2 regions of the Paenibacillus sp. FSL R5-0470 genome follow, and region 1 is predicted to be linked to the other one. Evidence: a T-box and tRNA genes for the amino acid it is inferred to sense, from the RefSeq annotation. Region 1 holds a T-box; the other holds one or more tRNA genes.
What was found. The T-box of region 1 lies ahead of pheS (phenylalanine--tRNA ligase subunit alpha). A T-box ahead of a tRNA ligase gene usually reads a tRNA of that ligase, here a tRNA-Phe.
Positions count from the first base shown of each region.

Region 1 (8,535 bases):
CAAATATCTATCTCTTCACGCAGCTTCGCTTCCAAATCACTCCACTGCTGCTGTCGCTCGAATAATTCCTCGTACTTTTGCTTCCATGAAGCGCCGTACGCCTCTGCCTCCCTCAGAACATCCTGCTGCTCTGCAACCGTAGCAGCGGCCTCAAGGCTAGCTTCAGACAATTCCTCTAAGCGTCGAGCTGTCTCTTCGCCTTCTTCTTGCAGCAGTTGATATCTTTCCTGTAGACGTTCTCCATCTTGCAGCACTTCATCATATTGAGAGATCAGTTCCTCATAGCGTTCACGAAGTGCAGACAGTTCCTTCTGAACCTGTCCACCTTGTTCACGGAGTGCTGCAGTTTCGTGTTCTGCATCTGTACGAAGCTGAGCTTCCCGATCTAACTGTTGTACTAATCCATCCGCTTGACCACGAAGGATCTCAATCTCCTTTTGAAGCGCCAAAGATTTCTCTTCGGTCTCCAGTAGGTTCATTTCAAGCTCACTAATATCTTCCATCCGTTTATCCGAGAGCTCCTGCCAATTTGCTGCCTCCGCCATAGATCCAGCGAGTTCTTCCTGAACACGGTGCAGATTGTCATTCGTTTCCTGGAGTGACTTCCGCAGCTGTGATGCTTCATTCTGAGACTGCTGATAACGCTGGCGCAATTCTTCCAGCTCTTCATTCAACAGCGTGCCTAGCTCAGTAGCAGTACGCAGCTCTTCACTGAGCTGTTCTTCACGTTTAACCACCGCTTCATATTGTCCGAGCAGCGTCTGACGAGCATCTCGTTCACTCTTAAGACTGGCTTCAGCCGAACGGAGTCTAGACTGAAGTTGTCCTGTTCCACCACGAAGCTCAGCCAGCTGTTTCTCGAGCTCTTGAATGTTTTGCTTATGTCTATGTTCCTGAGTACCTTGTGACTGACGAAGTTCCTTATTCTTAGCAAGCTCCCGTTGTAAAGCTTCCCGTTCTTCAGCCAATTCCTTGCTTAGCTTCGTTGTCGTGCTCTCAAGCTCCTTACCCAGTGTCAACTTCGTCTTCTCGAGTTCCTTACCTAATGTTGATTTGGTTTCCTCAAGCTGTTTCTCTAAGGTTGATCTGGTCTCGGTTAACTCAAGCTCCAGAGCAGACAAGGAGTCTGACTTCTCCTTAGTCAGCGTCTCACGGATGTTCTCCAGCTCTTGCAAATGCGCTGCCTTCTGCTCTTCCAACTGCTGTAGACGGATGGCTTCTGCATTCGCTAGTTCCTCTCGATGATTCTCACGCATAGCAGACTGTTCAGCCTCATAACTTGCCCGCAGTTCCTGCAACTCCAGCTCACGCGCAAGCAGCTCCTCTTCCAGCTTCTCTCGTGCGGCTTCAGCCGCTTGGGTTGCCTCTTGCAGCTGGTTAGCATGTACTTTACGCTCATTCTCCTGAATTTCCAGATGACGCTTGCGCTCTTCTTCAACCGCAGCAATCAGTCGTGTAGCTTCTTCTTTAGCCGCCGCTTCAAGGCGTTCATATTCTTCTTGTCGCTCCCGCTGAACCTCCAGCAGGCGAGATACTTCCAATCGCAGTTCACTGCGTTCACCTGTCATCATGTTGAGTTCATTTTTAAAATCCTGAACCTGAATAGCCTGCTCCGCCATATGTACTGCTGCAAGCACCGCTATGCGCGGCGTATCCAGTCTGTTGTGTGATTTAGAAATCGTGCGCATATGTTCGTCAACATAACGGGCCACTTGTTTCATATATTCAGTGCTGCTTCCGACGAGTTTATAGGAAGTTCCGTATATCTCCACGGCGACACGTGTCCGGTCCATAGCCACAGTTGTGCCCTCCTTTGTATGTGTGCGGATTCTAAGTTAGTCTTACTGTTTCTATTGTAGCTTTTTTCTTAAGCATTTGGCAAAATCCCTTGTAATCAATAGACTCTCGCTGATATCCTCCGCATTTCACTCTACCCAGAAAAAGCCGCAGCGAATCTCAGTTTCTAAATGGATTCGCTGCGGCTTTACACAATTCCTGCTATTTTCTTAATTCTGCACCAAAAGTTTGTTGAAGGACTGATAATAGCTTATCATGCACCTCTCCAACCTCTTCATCTGTCAATGTATGTTCACCGTGACGATACAGCAGTGAGATCGCAATACTCTTCTTTCCACTCTCTAACTTGCCACCAGTGTACACGTCGAATACCTGCACGGATTGCAGCAAAGTTCCTCCGTTTGCACGGATGGAAGCTAGCAGATCGCCTGCTGGTACAGTTGAATCTACAACTACTGCAATATCCCGTTCCATACCTGGGAAACGTGGAAGCTCATTATATTGCAGACGGCTTTGCGTGTTATCATACAGCGGCTGCAATAGAATCTCAGCTACATAAGTATCCACTAGATCAAGCTCTCTTTGCAGTTCCGGATGAAGCTGGCCCATAGTTCCAATCTTCACACGACCCTCGTCTCCGACTAAATAAACCGACGCGGAACGTCCAGGATGATACCCTTCTGGACTATCTCCCTCGTAGATAATTCTGTCTGTAAGACCCAAATAAGCAAATACTGATTCCAGCGCACCCTTCAAATCAAAGAAATCTACAGGCTGTGCAGAAACGTTCCATTGCTTCACGGTTAGGCTACCGCTAAGCAATAACCCCAGCACCGGCAGTTCACGCGGCTGACGAGTCAACTGTTCCTCATCTGTGAAGAAGACATTGCCGATTTCAAACAACGCTAGATCGCTTTGACGACGATTGGTATTATAGCTAGCAATATCCAATAGTTGTGGCAGAAGGCTAGTACGCAGTACACTGCGTTCTTCACTCATTGGCATAGCCAATTTAACCGCTTGTGAGCCTTCTGATAACTCAGGGAACATTTTGCTTTGTTTCGGCTGGATGAAGGAGTAACCCATTACTTCCTGATAACCGCCATGTGACAACAGGCGACGCAGTTCACGGCGGAGTGATTGCTTATGCGTCAATGCGCCTGGCGTTGTAACACCTTCAATCAGAGTCGTTGGAATATTGTCATACCCGTACAAACGAGCAATTTCTTCGATAAGGTCAACATCATAGCTGATATCGCCACGTCTAGTTGGCACCTGAACTTCGATCAATCCTTGTGCAGTATCCCCGCATTTGAAATGTAGACGACCAAACAATGTCTTCACTTCTAGCAAGGACAGATCTGTTCCGAGATAACGGTTCAGCTTCTCCAAGGACAAAGTAAGTACCTTCTCTTCTCCTGCGACTGTTCCTGCTTGCACAATTCCTTCATGCACAGATCCGCCAGCATAACGTGCAATAAGTACTGCAGCGCGATTCAATGCAGGGATCACTGCATTTGGATCCACTTCTTTCTCGAAACGAAGCGATGCTTCCGAGCGAAGTCCCAGTTGACGCGAGGTTTTACGAACGGTTCCTCCGTCAAACTTAGCAGATTCCAGAACGAGATTTACCGTCTCAGCAGTAACTTCCGTATCCTGACCTCCCATTACTCCAGCCAGAGCTACAGCCTTAGCTCCATCAGCGATAACGAGCATATGTGGCTCAAGCTTCCGTTCTTGGCCATCAAGTGTAGTCAGGACTTCACCTTCGTGAGCAAGACGAACGCCGAGTTCTCCGCCTTCTATTTTATCTGCATCAAAAGCATGAAGCGGCTGTCCGTATTCGAGCATCACATAGTTAGTGATGTCAACGATGTTGTTAATTGGACGAATCCCTGCCGCCATCAGACGATTCTGAATCCACAGCGGGGATGCTGCAGGTTTAACACCTGAGATATAACGAACTGCGTAATGACTGCAATGTTCTTCATTCTCAATCTTAACGGAAATAGATTGAGCAGCTGCTCCGCTGATCTCAATCATTTCACTCGCAGGATCTGGTAATTTGATGTCGCGTCCAAGAATCGCGCTCACTTCATAAGCAGCACCAATCATGCTTAGGCAGTCTGAACGGTTCGGAGTCAGATCGAATTCCAGAATTTCATCATCTAGACCCAGCAACTTTGAAATATCTTGACCGATCTCTGTACCTTCAGGAAGTACAAGAATTCCTTCTTGCTGCTCTTTAGGAAGCAATTTATCATTGAGTCCCAATTCTTTAGCCGAGCAGATCATCCCTTGTGATAATACCCCGCGCAGCTTCGCTTTTTTGATATCCAGCCCTGGCAGCTTAGCGCCAACAAGAGCTACAGGAACGGTTTGTCCCGCAGCTACATTCTTTGCGCCACAGACGATTTGCAGATCTTCACCTTGACCTGCATCCACGATACATACGTTCAGTTTATCCGCATCAGGATGCTTTTCTTTTGATTTCACATAGCCGGTTACGATGCCGGAAATCCCTTTATTGCGGCGCTCTACTCCGTCAATTTCAATGCCGGCAGCGGTAATCTTCTCCGCTAGCTTTTCGGCGGTTACTCCTTCAATCGATGTATAATCAGCCAACCATCCGGTTGATACTTTCATGTCCGCTCACTTCCTTTATGTTTCAGATGTATTTATCTACTTGCCGTTCGATCTGCTTCCTGTGGGGGTAGTACAATTTAGGATTACTCGATCAAAGCTTCATACCCGTCCTATTTAGAGCAGTCACTACGAAAAATATTGGACTTCCGATCGCTGTTATCCTCAGATTTCCTGATTAGAACCGCTTCTCGCGGTAGAAATCCGAGGATAAAGGCGAACGCTGGCGCTTCTACAGTTCCAAAATTTCTCTCCGTTCCTTCTATTAATAGTCTTTTATTAAGCAAGATCAGTAATCCAATTGCTAATTACTCCTAACCCGTCAGCCAGCTCGCCCACCAAAAATCTAAACGCCCTTGAACTGCTTTACAAAACTCATATCATTGTTATAGAAATGACGGATGTCATCGATGCCGTATTTAAGCATAGCAATCCGCTCAACACCCATACCAAATGCGAAGCCGCTATACTTAGCAGGATCATAGCCACCCATTTTCAGAACATTTGGATGCACCATGCCGGCGCCAAGAATTTCTAACCATCCGCTTTGCTTGCACAGTCTGCAGCCATCGCCGCCACATTTGAAGCAGCTTACATCCACTTCAACGCTTGGCTCGGTGAATGGGAAGAAGCTCGGACGAAGACGAATGTCTGTATTCGGGCCGAACATTTCTTGTACGAATTGCTGCAAGGTGCCTTTCAGATCACTCATCCGAATGTTGCTTCCGATAACCAAACCTTCAATTTGATGGAACTGGAAGGAATGCGTTGCATCGTCATCATCGCGGCGGAATACTTTACCCGGGCAAATGATTTTAACTGGAACTTCACCGTTCATAGCCTGCATAGTACGAATCTGTACCGGAGACGTTTGAGTACGCATAAGCAGGTCATCCGTTAAATAAAAGGAATCCTGCATATCGCGAGCCGGGTGATTTTTAGGCAGATTTAGGGCTTCAAAGTTATAATAATCGGTCTCCACTTCCGGACCTTCAGCCACACGGTAGCCCATACCAATGAAAATATCCTCAATTTCCTGAACCACTCTGCTAAGCGGGTGAACGCCCCCTTGCTGCATGCGGCGACCTGGCAGGGTTACGTCTACTTTTTCAGCCTGCAGACGTTGCTGAGTCTCTTGCTGTTGAAAAGCCTCTTGCTTCGCTCCAATAATCTCCTCAATGGCACTACGCACCTGATTCGCTACTTGCCCGATAACCGGACGCTCCTCAGCACTAAGTCCTCCCATACCACGTAGAACTTCTGTAAGCTCGCCTTTTTTACCGAGATATTTCACTCTTAGGTCATTCAAAACCTGTGGATCCATAACCTCCTGCAACTTAGCCAGCGCCTCAACCTTCAATGCTTCCAACTTCTCTTTCATGGCCGTGTACAGCCCCCTTCAATCATTGTCTAGTTCAAGCTAAAACGCCTTCGGCGTCCTTTAAGGACGGTATGCGTTTATGCGAGAATTATAAGGAAAAAGTATAGCGTGAAGCTTATACTTTCTTATAATTCAACAAAAAAAGGCCTTTCCTCCCGGTAAGGGACGAAAAGACCGTGGTACCACCCTTGTTAGACAAGCTGATCTGTTCCCCTTAAGAGCTTCATTCCCTCTTTTGGCTGGACAGATACCTATCTCACTTTATACAGAAATAACGGTCTGTGACCGGTTTCCCCTACGCTTCCTTACAAGGCAATCTTAAGGAATTCAAGGAACTGCTCCGGAGTGAACTTCGACAGCTCTGTATCCTAGAAACGCTCTCAATCACCGGCGTCTCCTCCCTGTAAGTCAGGCACTGTGTACTCTTCTCCATCACTGCATTTCACAATTCAATCTAATTGTCAGGTATCTCTTTTATGCAAGAGATATGTCTGTTTATTATATGCAAAATCTGTCGTTTTGACAAGTTCAAGCATAATTAGGGCAATTTTTATCTGGCTTTAAGCTGGCTTTAAGGTTCAGAGCCATTTTGGGGACTTTTTTTCAGCTAACGTTCAGCGGAGCTTGATAATTTCCATTATTAAGAAGGCATGGTTGTACTCAATCATAAATCACCTTCAAAATACAAGGACTTTCATACCGGGAGGGAATTACATGCATGCACGAAGAACAAAAGTAGCTGTGATCATACTTAGCGCAGCAGTTCTGAGTCAAGCTTCAGCGTATGGAGCATACGCGGCATCAACGACTACTTCATCCACCAAAACAGCAACTGCCACCACTGCATCCACTCTGGATAAACTCGGCTCGATAGCTTTAAAGAGTAACTTTAGTGTGAAGCTGACCGATGTTGGGTTTTTGACTCAGGATGGCGGCAATATTCTTACATACACCCTCAGCTATAACAATGGGAGCGGAAGCAGCATCAATCTTGTGGACTATTTCTCTAAAGTAACTACTGCCGGAGGAACCGTTATCCAAGGAAGCTCAGTAACCAGCAGTGCAACCATCAAATCTATCCCCTCCAAAAGCAGTCAATCCGTAACCTATTACGTAAACGTAGGTAAATCCACATCTTTAAATGGAGTGAAGATTTCAGTATTCGGTTGGGATTTCAGCAGTACTGATTATCAAAAAAAGCTGGGGACCTTCACCTTGCCTGTGGCTTTTTCACAAGCGGTCGCTAGAGGCCAAAGTAAAAAGATAACCTTGAATAATCAGCCCGTAACAACCAAAACGGAAAGTCTGCAAATTTACAAATATAACGGTAAGGTATACGCCAAAGTAGGTGTGAGCTTAACCAATCAAGGAACCAAAGTGCTAAGTGATCCTGGACTTAAGGGATACCTCGCATCTGCAGGAGGATCTGTATTTGAATTAACGCTTGATGATGCGAGCAGTAACTACAAAGTACAGCCACAGGAAAAAAAGACGATCTACTACATGACGGAAATTCCCTCTTATATGAAGACAGACAATATGACTCTGCAGTTTGCTGGAGAAGATACCTCATTAAAAATAGCTTTGCCCATCGTCACCTATAACCTTCCCGCTGCTACCACACCAGATCTTGTCGTAGCCAGCAATGTCATCAAGAAGCTTACGATCAACAATAATACTGTCGAGACGCAGTTAAAAAGCGCCAATGTCTATGCCGACAACGGCACCGCGAAGTGGACGCTGCAATTCCGAGTAAAAAATAGCGGCAACAAGGCGATTACTTTGCCTGCTTATGAGTTTACCGTTAAAGCCGCTGAAGGATACAGCTTTCCGGTGGACACGAAGGCTTTCGCTAACCTTACACTCAAACCCCTTGAAGAAAAAATAATTGAGCTCAGTGCAGAAGTTCCGCTAACGATAGCTCAAGGAACGCTACAGCTGCAAATGACTGAACCCGCTGTAGAGAGTAAGATCATTTTTCCTGCGGCCTATTATCAGATTCCTTACACACTCCAAACTAACAATTGGCAGGATACAGAATACGCGGTGGAGAACAGTCACGGCACATTTGCTGTCAAGCTTGAGAACATCCAGCGGCTACCTTGGGCAGACAAAGATCAGCTTGTAGCTAAAATCAATATTCGCAACACGAAATCGACCTCTGTGCAGCTTCCTGCATTTACAAGTGTCATTAAAGCTGGTGAGAGTGATATTAGCAGCACTTCCCAAGTTGTCACAGAAAGCACGCAAACCATACTCGGGCCAAATGAATCCGCAGACGTTTATGTCGTGGCCAATGTTCCTTACACCTACCAATTCAATCAATTAAAAATAACGCTGCAAGAAACCTCCGGCGAAAGCAAAAATAATTTTCTTTCTTTAAATACAAATCAGTTGGACAGCCGTGTTCAGGAAGTTGCAGCACTAAGTTCCTTCCAAATTGACCTTGAAAGTAAAAAAGCAGAAGTGTTAGAGCGCCGGACAACGGTTTATCAGGGTGCGAGCTCCAATATCATGTACACAGAACTGGAAATGAACAGTGAGGAAACACGTAAATCGGAGCAGGCTCAACTCGTAGCTTATTACAAAACGCCTGACAATCAATATTACGAAGCCGAGGTCAACCAGTCTACCACTTCCACGAGCCCTAACGGAAAAAATCTGGTTACCGTCTGGACTAAGCTTCCACTTGGAGTAGATCCTTCTCAGCTTGT
Region 1 covers NZ_CP150238.1:1,851,966-1,860,500, reverse strand. Annotated here, with positions in the region: gene MKY99_RS08040 (hypothetical protein) at 1-1,793, opposite strand, end outside; gene pheT (phenylalanine--tRNA ligase subunit beta) at 1,999-4,443, opposite strand; gene pheS (phenylalanine--tRNA ligase subunit alpha) at 4,787-5,821, opposite strand; T-box leader at 5,980-6,266, opposite strand; gene MKY99_RS08025 (hypothetical protein) at 6,536-8,535, shown strand, end outside.

Region 2 (8,535 bases), 1.3 Mb from region 1:
GAGTCTGGTGCTGATTCAATTGTCACTCGCAAGACAAATGTAGCACCATTGATTGAAGAATTAGGCATTCAGGATGAGGTTGTATATAACGCGACAGGAGTATCATACATCTACACAGAAGGTAAGCTGAAGCAAATCCCTAAAGATGCAGTCTTTGGCATCCCTTTCAGTATTGAATCGCTTGCTACTACAGATTTGATCTCTGCTGAAGGTAAAGTTGAAGCACTTAAAGATTTCTATACTCCGAATGATCGTTTTACGAAAAACGATTCTGTAGGTGATTTTCTGGAAGCTTTCTTTGGAAAAGAACTTGTCGAGAAGCAAATATCACCTGTCCTATCAGGTGTATATTCCGGGAAATTGAGCGAACTTACCATTGCCTCGACCCTTCCTTATTTGATTGATTATAAAAATGAATATGGAAGTATTATTCAGGGATTGTCCGCGAATAAGGCTAAATTCCAGGGGAACGGCGATAAGAAGTTTATGTCTTTTAAGGGTGGCGTATCTGCTCTGATTGATGCCATGGAAGAACAGCTGTCCGATGTTGAGATCATCAAAGGAATTCGGGCAGAGCGCATTGCAAAGGATGGAGAACGGTACCGGGTAACACTGGCAGATGGACGAATCTTGGAGAGCGATTTTGCCGTACTAGGAACGATGCATTCTACTGCACAAGCATTACTTCAAGACGAAGCGCTGAATGAAGATTTCAAACAGTTGTTTAACAGCTCTATGATTAGTGTGTATATAGGATTTGATATCCCTGACAGTCAACTGCCAGCGAACGGTACAGGGTTTATAACAGCCAACAGTGACGATGTTCTTTGTAATGCTTGTACGTGGACAAGTCGCAAGTGGGAGCACACGTCTGGTCAACAACGTCTGCTTGTCAGACTCTTTTATAAAAGCTCAGGACCGCATTATGAGTCCTTGATTAAGCTTTCAGAAGAGGAATTATTAAAGGTGGCGTTGAATGATATACAGACCAGTCTTGGAATTACTGGACATCCAGTTACCCACGAAGTGACCAAATGGCATGATGTTATGCCAAATTACCACAAACGCCATCACGAGATTGTAGTATCCTTAGAGAAGAAGATTGCAGATCATTATCCGAATGTAATCCTTGCTGGATGTTCTTATTATGGTGTGGGTATTCCTGATTGTATTGCAAATGGAGAGAAGACAGCGGAACGCATTTTGGAACAAGTAATTACACATTAAACAAAGGAGGGCGGACAATAGTGAGAAAATTAGCGATAAGCTCTATGCAAAGTCTAGACTATAAACAACGGCGGTTGTTTGTATAGAGCGAATAAAAATTGATTTACCGCCAGTGCACTTTGCAGGGTTGTTTTTAGAATAGACTTTGCTACCTTCAAACTCAAAAAAAGTTTAAGGAGCAGAGCGACTATGAAATATGTAAATGCAGATACGATTTTTCCAAAAGAATTATTAGAGGAAATTCAGAAATATATTAATGGTGGTTTGGTGTATATCCCTAAGCCTGAAGAAGCACATGTAAAATGGGGCGAGAAGTCAGGGAGCAGAAAATACTTAAGATCTAGAAATATTGAGATTTGTTTAAGGTTTGCCGTTGGAGCAACGGTTGACCAGCTTTCGGATGAATACTGCCTATCAAGGGACAGTATTAAGAAGATTGTTTACACAAAAAAATAGCTATAATCCCAAAAAGCCACGTTAGAGGAAGCTCTGACGTGGCTTTTTGTATTATAATTGACAGTATGTTCATTAACTACGAGGTGGAAGATTCATGGCAGACAAAACATACTTAGATTTACGGATAAGAAAGACAAGAAAAGCAATCCGGAATGCTTTTATAGATTTATTAGCACAGAAAGAACTGAATAAGATCTCGATCAACGCTATTACGCTAAAGGCTGAAATCAATCGAGCCACATTTTATTTACATTACAAAGATATTAATGATTTGATTGATAGTATCTTGGATGATTTATTAGCAGATCTAAAGAAAATACTCATTGATAAATTTGAAGAATCCTATAAACCAGGGGATGAACTTACCTCGCTGATTTTATTGCTTGAGCATATTGCAGAGAATTCTCATATGTATAAGGTGTTGCTTGTAACCAAAAATATTCCTTATTTCACACCGAAATTGATAGATCTGTTATATGAATTGATATTAACAACAACAGAACAACAATCGATTCAAAAAACAGAGGATTTCTTAACCGTCGATACTCCATCTGATATTGCGGCTTGGTATGGAACATCTGCTATCATTGGTACAATTTCCATGTGGCTAGGCAATGATATGCCTTATACACCTAAATATTTAGCAGAACGAATCATACAGTTAAATCCATTTATACCTGCAAATAATAAAAAGATATAGTGAATTGTTTCACTATTTAAATTTTAATTAACACATATTTATCAACTGTTGCTTTATTAACGCTTTCAGTATTATTGTAGATTGCTTAGCTCCTTAATAACTACTACCATGAAAGTAATAGATAGTATTAAGGAGTGTTAACGAATGATGAAAGTCGGCATTTATCACGGTCAAAATAGTGTGGGGATAGAAGAGCGTCCGATGCCTCAAGTAGGAGCAAAAGATGCGTTGGTTCGTATTTTAGCGGGGGGGATTTGTGGTACAGATATTAATATAGTAAAAGCAGGCTCAGAAATGGGTATTCGTTTCGGCTCAGAGTTTGGACATGAAATGTTTGGTGAAATCGTCGAATTAGGTTCTGATGTGGAAACCGATTTGAAAGTTGGCATGCGTGTAGGTGTGAATCCAATTACTGCAAAACGTGCAGGCCGTCGTTATTCGTTGGAGGTAGGAGCCTTTTCACAATATGTCTTAATTGAAGATGCAGCACTTAATTATAACCTTTATGAATTCGATGATTCCGTTTCGGCAACAGAGGCCGTATTAATGGAACCCATGAGCGTAGGCTTCCATGGCGCTTTTAGCATACTGCCCAAACTAGGTGAAAAAATCGTAGTTCTTGGTGCTGGTCCAATTGGTCTATCTGCAGCTGCAGGATTAATTGGTGAAGGCATTAAAGATGTTTGCGTAGTGGATATTGACAACTGGCGTTTGGATAAAGCAAAAGAACTAGGCGCAATAACAGTTAATACGTCGACTGAAACATTAGCAGAGGGTTTAATCAAACACTTCGGCGAAGTGAACGTATACGGTGTGAGTGTTCCCAATGTAGATGCTTTTGTGGACGCAGCGGGTGCTCCAATATTATTTGAACAAGTGATGCAGATTGTAAAGCCACAAGCAAGAATTGCAATCATTGCCGTTTATAAAAATGAAGTACCTATAAGCCTTGCTCAAGTGATGAGTAAAGAAGTTAATATTGTTGGAGCTAGTGGATACACACATGAAGATATTGTAAAGGTAATTGAACATATTAACGACAAGAAAACGAATATCTCTACAATGGTGACACAGACTTATAAATTAGAGGATATTCAAGCCGCCTTCGATAGAGCCATTGCAGCAAAAGAAACGATCAAGGTTATTGTAGATCTAACTTAATCATCAGTTAATTATATTGGAGTTCATTTGAGTGTAAAACTCAGGTGAACTCTTTTTATTTTAGAAGAATAATGACGTTATATAAAATTTAATTCTAATTGAACATGGCATATTACTAGAGTGTGGTCGTAATTATACTGAGTATAGAAGTGAAATTAGAGAAAAAACGTGGAGGTATGATGGAAATTAATCTTGTTCCTGTAACGTTTGAAGATAAAGAGGTATTGTCTAATCTATATCAATTTTACAATTATGATTTCAGTTTATTTACAGATCAAGACGTAAACCAGTATGGGGAATTCGAGGTGAATATTGATTATTTTTGGGAAGGGGATCATCGATGGAATCCATATTTGATTGAGGTTTCAGGAAACGTAGCTGGATTTGTGGTTGTTCTTTTTGAAAACTTAGATAAAGACCCAGATCCAACTCATGTGATCTATGACTTTATGATTTTGCAGAAATACAGGAGAAATGGAATAGGTACTGCTGCCGCAATAAAAACACTTGATCTATTTAAAGAAGCTAAATGGAAACTAGCTCAAATGGAAAATAACAAACCTGCCATAGCTTTCTGGCGAAAATTGCTTAAGGATTATACCAAAGACAACTATACAGAACGTTATTTGAGTGATCTCCAAAAATATATTCAAGCATTCGATAGAAGGGGGAGAACGAAATGAATATCACTGTAACATTAACTGACAGCACAACGAAGTTTAAGATTAACAATCTCTACCCACTATACTTACACGATCTATCAGAGATATGGGGGAACCTTCCTAATCAATACGGGGTATACGAGGATAATGAAACACAGACACTGAATGAACAGAATAAAGTGTTCGACATATGGTGGGAGAAGCCGGGGATTTTATATCCATATTTAATAAAAGAGGATGGAATTCCTGCTGGTTTTGCATTAGTAGCCACACCACCTCATACACCACCAGGTTGTGAATTTTATTTAAACGAATTCTTTATCCTGCGGCCCTTCCGAGGTACGGGAATCGCTGAACGTGCGGCTAAGGAGGTATTTAATCTTCATATTGGAATATGGGAGCTACAAACCAATCCCACAGCTACAAATAGGAGAGCCCAGCATTTTTGGAGAAAAACACTAAAAGAATATACTGGTAATAGCTTTCAAGAAGAATGTAAGAAGTCTTTTGATGATGAATTAAAGATGATTTTTAATTTTTGTAATGGATAAAGCTAATCAAATCGAAATGAGGGAATTATTTCTTCTATTGACTTATAGTGGAATAGGGCTTACAATTAAAAAAAATATATAACAAAACAAATGCTTTGATGGAGAAAAGTAGTTCAATACCTCTTTACAGGGAGGAAACGCCGGAGATTGAGAGCGTTTCTAGAGAAAAGGGTTGATCGAAGTTCACTCCGGAGCAGTCCCTTGAAACCATTGTTGGCAAGTAGAGGTGTACCGGTGTTAACCGTTAAATATTTAAGTGAGAACATTTCTGTTTGTTGTACAGAATAGTTCTAATTTAGGGTGGTACCGCGGCTCCTCGTCCCTTTTCGGACGAGGGGTCTTTTTGTTTCCATTTAGAAGAAATATTTGTATCCCTGCAAGGCTCGGTAGCTCAGTCGGTAGAGCATAGGACTGAAAATCCTAGTGTCGGCGGTTCGACCCCGTCCCGAGCCATCTTAAATAATAGCAAGGCTCGGTAGCTCAGTTGGTAGAGCATAGGACTGAAAATCCTAGTGTCGGCGGTTCGACCCCGTCCCGAGCCATCCTAACATTAATAGCAAGGCTCGGTAGCTCAGTTGGTAGAGCATAGGACTGAAAATCCTAGTGTCGGCGGTTCGACCCCGTCCCGAGCCATCTTAACATTAATAGCAAGGCTCGGTAGCTCAGTTGGTAGAGCATAGGACTGAAAATCCTAGTGTCGGCGGTTCGACCCCGTCCCGAGCCATCTTAACTTTAATAGCAAGGCTCGGTAGCTCAGTTGGTAGAGCATAGGACTGAAAATCCTAGTGTCGGCGGTTCGATCCCGTTCCGAGCCATCTTAATTTTAATAGCAAGCTTTCTATAAAAACAGCCTGTCCGACCATTATGGTTAGACAGGTTGTTTGTTATTTCATCTTAATTTGAAAAGTTTAAGGAGTAGATTAATTATGAAATATGTAAATGCAGATACAGTCTTCCCTAAAGAGTTACTACAAGAAATACAGAAATATATAAACGGTGGTATGGTCTACGTTCCAAAGCCTGAAGAATTACATGTAAAATGGGGTGAGAAGTCAGGGAGTAGAAAATATTTGGAATCAAGAAATATTGAGATCTGCCTGAGGTTTGCTGCTGGTGCAACTGTCGAACAGCTCTCAGGTGAATACTGTCTTTCTAAAGATAGTATTAAGAAAATTGTTTATACTAAAAAATAGCCGGTCAACCGTAGGGGTTGACCGGCTATTATATTTATTTGAAGCGTTAACTCGCAAATATATGCTTACCAATTTTTAAGTTCTGAGGACGAGTCCAGATCCATGCACTAGTAGCTGTATCTGGATTGAAATAATAGATCGAATTGTTTGTTGGGTCCCAACCTCGGACAGCATCAAGAGCAGCTAAATAGGCAGTCCGGTTTGGAGTAAGCCAATACTGGCCGTCAGATACGGCTGTAAATGCGCCTTTTTGAAATACAACGTTTTTTATATTGTTTGGAAATTGACTAGATTGTATGCGATTCATAACTACAGCACCAACTGCGACTTGTCCTTTATAAGGCTCACCGCGCGATTCACTGTAGATTACTTTCGCCAAAATATCCATTTCCTCAATATTAAGCGTGTATTTTTTTAGAGCATTCCAAGTTTTTGTACCAGTAACTCCATCGGCGTTTAATCCGTAGGCCTTTTGAAATTTAGCAACGGCAGCTTTCGTTTGTGCTCCATATACACCATCTAAAGGCTGAGTATAGAAATCCAGAGTTTTTAATCGATACTGAAGATCCCACACATCTCCAGAAGAACTCCCTACGGTTAATACCGGAGCAGCACTAGCAGAACCAATCATAGTAGCCATACTTACCAGACCCAAAAGAAGCAACAAAGTGAATATTTTAGTCTTCATTGTAGTAGCCTCCTTTCAGAAAACATTATAAAAAACCTTCAATAACTGAGACAACACTCATTTATTGGTAATCTAATAATCCATTTTACATTTTCGAAAAAACTTCATTAGGTTTGTGATCCTATGAAATGGGTAAATGAATAATCAGAGGCACATCAACTTCGGAGGTTTTATATATGAAAAAGCAATTATATCTATTCATAATCGCAGCTGCACTCACTCTAAGCGCATGTGGTAATGATAATAGTTATGGCAATAAGATAATGGAAAATTCCTCACACTCTAGTTCAAGTGACGTACCCGAAAATTTGAAGGTGTCAGAGAATCCTACTTTTAAAATAGGAAGTAAAGCGATTATCCAAGCGGACCATATGGAAGGTATGAAAGAGGCAACAGCAACGATAGTTGGAGCTTTTGATACCACTGCGTATATCGTTTCTTATAGGCCCGCAACAGGCGGATTTCCAGTTACAAATCATAAGTGGATTATTCATGAAGAAATCAAAAAAGCAGCCGATAAACCCTATGAATCCGGCTCAGAAGTCGTAATGGAAGCTGACCATATGAAAGATATGAAAGGTGCAACGGCTCAGATTAACGCAGCGGAACAAACCACGGTATATATGATTGATTACACACCTACTACGGGTGGAGATAAAGTGAAAAATCATAAATGGGTAACGGAAGATGAGCTTTCAGCAATAAAGTAACCAATAGAAATATAAGCTCAAAAGTAATGAAAGATGATTAAGGTAGGAACAGTCATGGACTTTGTTAAAGTTCTAGGCTGCTCCTACCTTTTTGATTGCTTCTTTTATTGGTAGAGAAGTGTTAAGATAACTTTATAAAATACCGATATACAAAATATACCATTTTAATTGATGTTTTCTTAGAAGGTAGGAGAGTGATTGAAATGCCTAACTGGCAGGTGAAATTCGATGAAGAAATGCTTAAACAAGCTGCACAACAGATTCAAGTCGATTGGACAACGATAAAGTATATTGGTGGCTTTGAAAATGTTGTCTATAGCTTTCCAAAAGATGATCATGAATATATTTTACGTGTAACACATCATTCTCATCAGGAGCAGGAGATGGTCATCTCTGAACTTGACTTTATGGACCATCTTGCAAAACATGGCGTGCAACTGGCTCCCCCCATTCCCTTTCAGGATGGCAGTTTGGTACAAACGTTAGTCAAAGATGAAGAAAGATTTATGATCTGTGTGATGGAGAAAGCACCAGGTGGTCATGTTAATGCTTCCGATCCCTATTGGGGAACGGAGCTTTTTGAGCAATGGGGTGAGGTAACAGGAAGAATGCATGCTTTAGCTCTGCAATATGAGCGTCCGGAGACTGTTCTGGCAAGACCACATCAGGGTAAGCTAGATTTTGACTTTGCTAACTTTGGTACTGTTGAACAGCAGCTTTTTGAAAAGTTGCTTCAAATAAATGATCGGATTAACCAGTTGCCGCGGAATCGAGAAGGCTATGGACTATGTCACCGTGATTTGCATCCGGGTAATTTCTTCGTGCATGAGGGGCAGATCACCGTGTTTGATTTTGATGATTGCGGATACGACTATATGGTGCATGATATTGCCATTGCCGTTTATTATTCGACCATCTTTGGGGATTGGCGAAAACCGGAGGTAGAGCAGAGTAGAACTTCTAGTCTTGCGTCAGCCATGCTGACGTCTTTTATGAAAGGGTATAATCGAGAGTATGCACTCGACAATAAATGGCTAGAAGAGCTCCCGCTCTTTACTGAAAAGCGCCGACTGGAATTAGTGCTTTTGTTATTTCAAGAGTTTTCGGAGTCACAGCGTGAGCAGGATAGAGAGTGGCTTGCCCGTAATATTCAGGATGCCCTAAATGACAAAGCTTGTTTAGAGCTT
Region 2 covers NZ_CP150238.1:3,177,226-3,185,760, forward strand. Annotated here, with positions in the region: gene MKY99_RS14015 (protoporphyrinogen oxidase) at 1-1,227, shown strand, start outside; gene MKY99_RS14020 (CD3324 family protein) at 1,417-1,683, shown strand; gene MKY99_RS14025 (TetR/AcrR family transcriptional regulator C-terminal domain-containing protein) at 1,778-2,383, shown strand; gene MKY99_RS14030 (zinc-binding dehydrogenase) at 2,528-3,544, shown strand; gene MKY99_RS14035 (GNAT family N-acetyltransferase) at 3,694-4,227, shown strand; gene MKY99_RS14040 (GNAT family N-acetyltransferase) at 4,224-4,757, shown strand; T-box leader at 4,844-5,084, shown strand; tRNA gene MKY99_RS14045 (tRNA-Phe) at 5,138-5,210, shown strand; tRNA gene MKY99_RS14050 (tRNA-Phe) at 5,227-5,299, shown strand; tRNA gene MKY99_RS14055 (tRNA-Phe) at 5,318-5,390, shown strand; tRNA gene MKY99_RS14060 (tRNA-Phe) at 5,409-5,481, shown strand; tRNA gene MKY99_RS14065 (tRNA-Phe) at 5,500-5,572, shown strand; gene MKY99_RS14070 (CD3324 family protein) at 5,684-5,950, shown strand; gene sleB (spore cortex-lytic enzyme) at 5,997-6,590, opposite strand; gene MKY99_RS14080 (YdhK family protein) at 6,815-7,348, shown strand; gene MKY99_RS14085 (phosphotransferase) at 7,552-8,535, shown strand, end outside.
Region 2: it has a tRNA-Phe gene. The T-box ahead of pheS (phenylalanine--tRNA ligase subunit alpha) is inferred to sense a tRNA for this amino acid. The anticodon was not compared.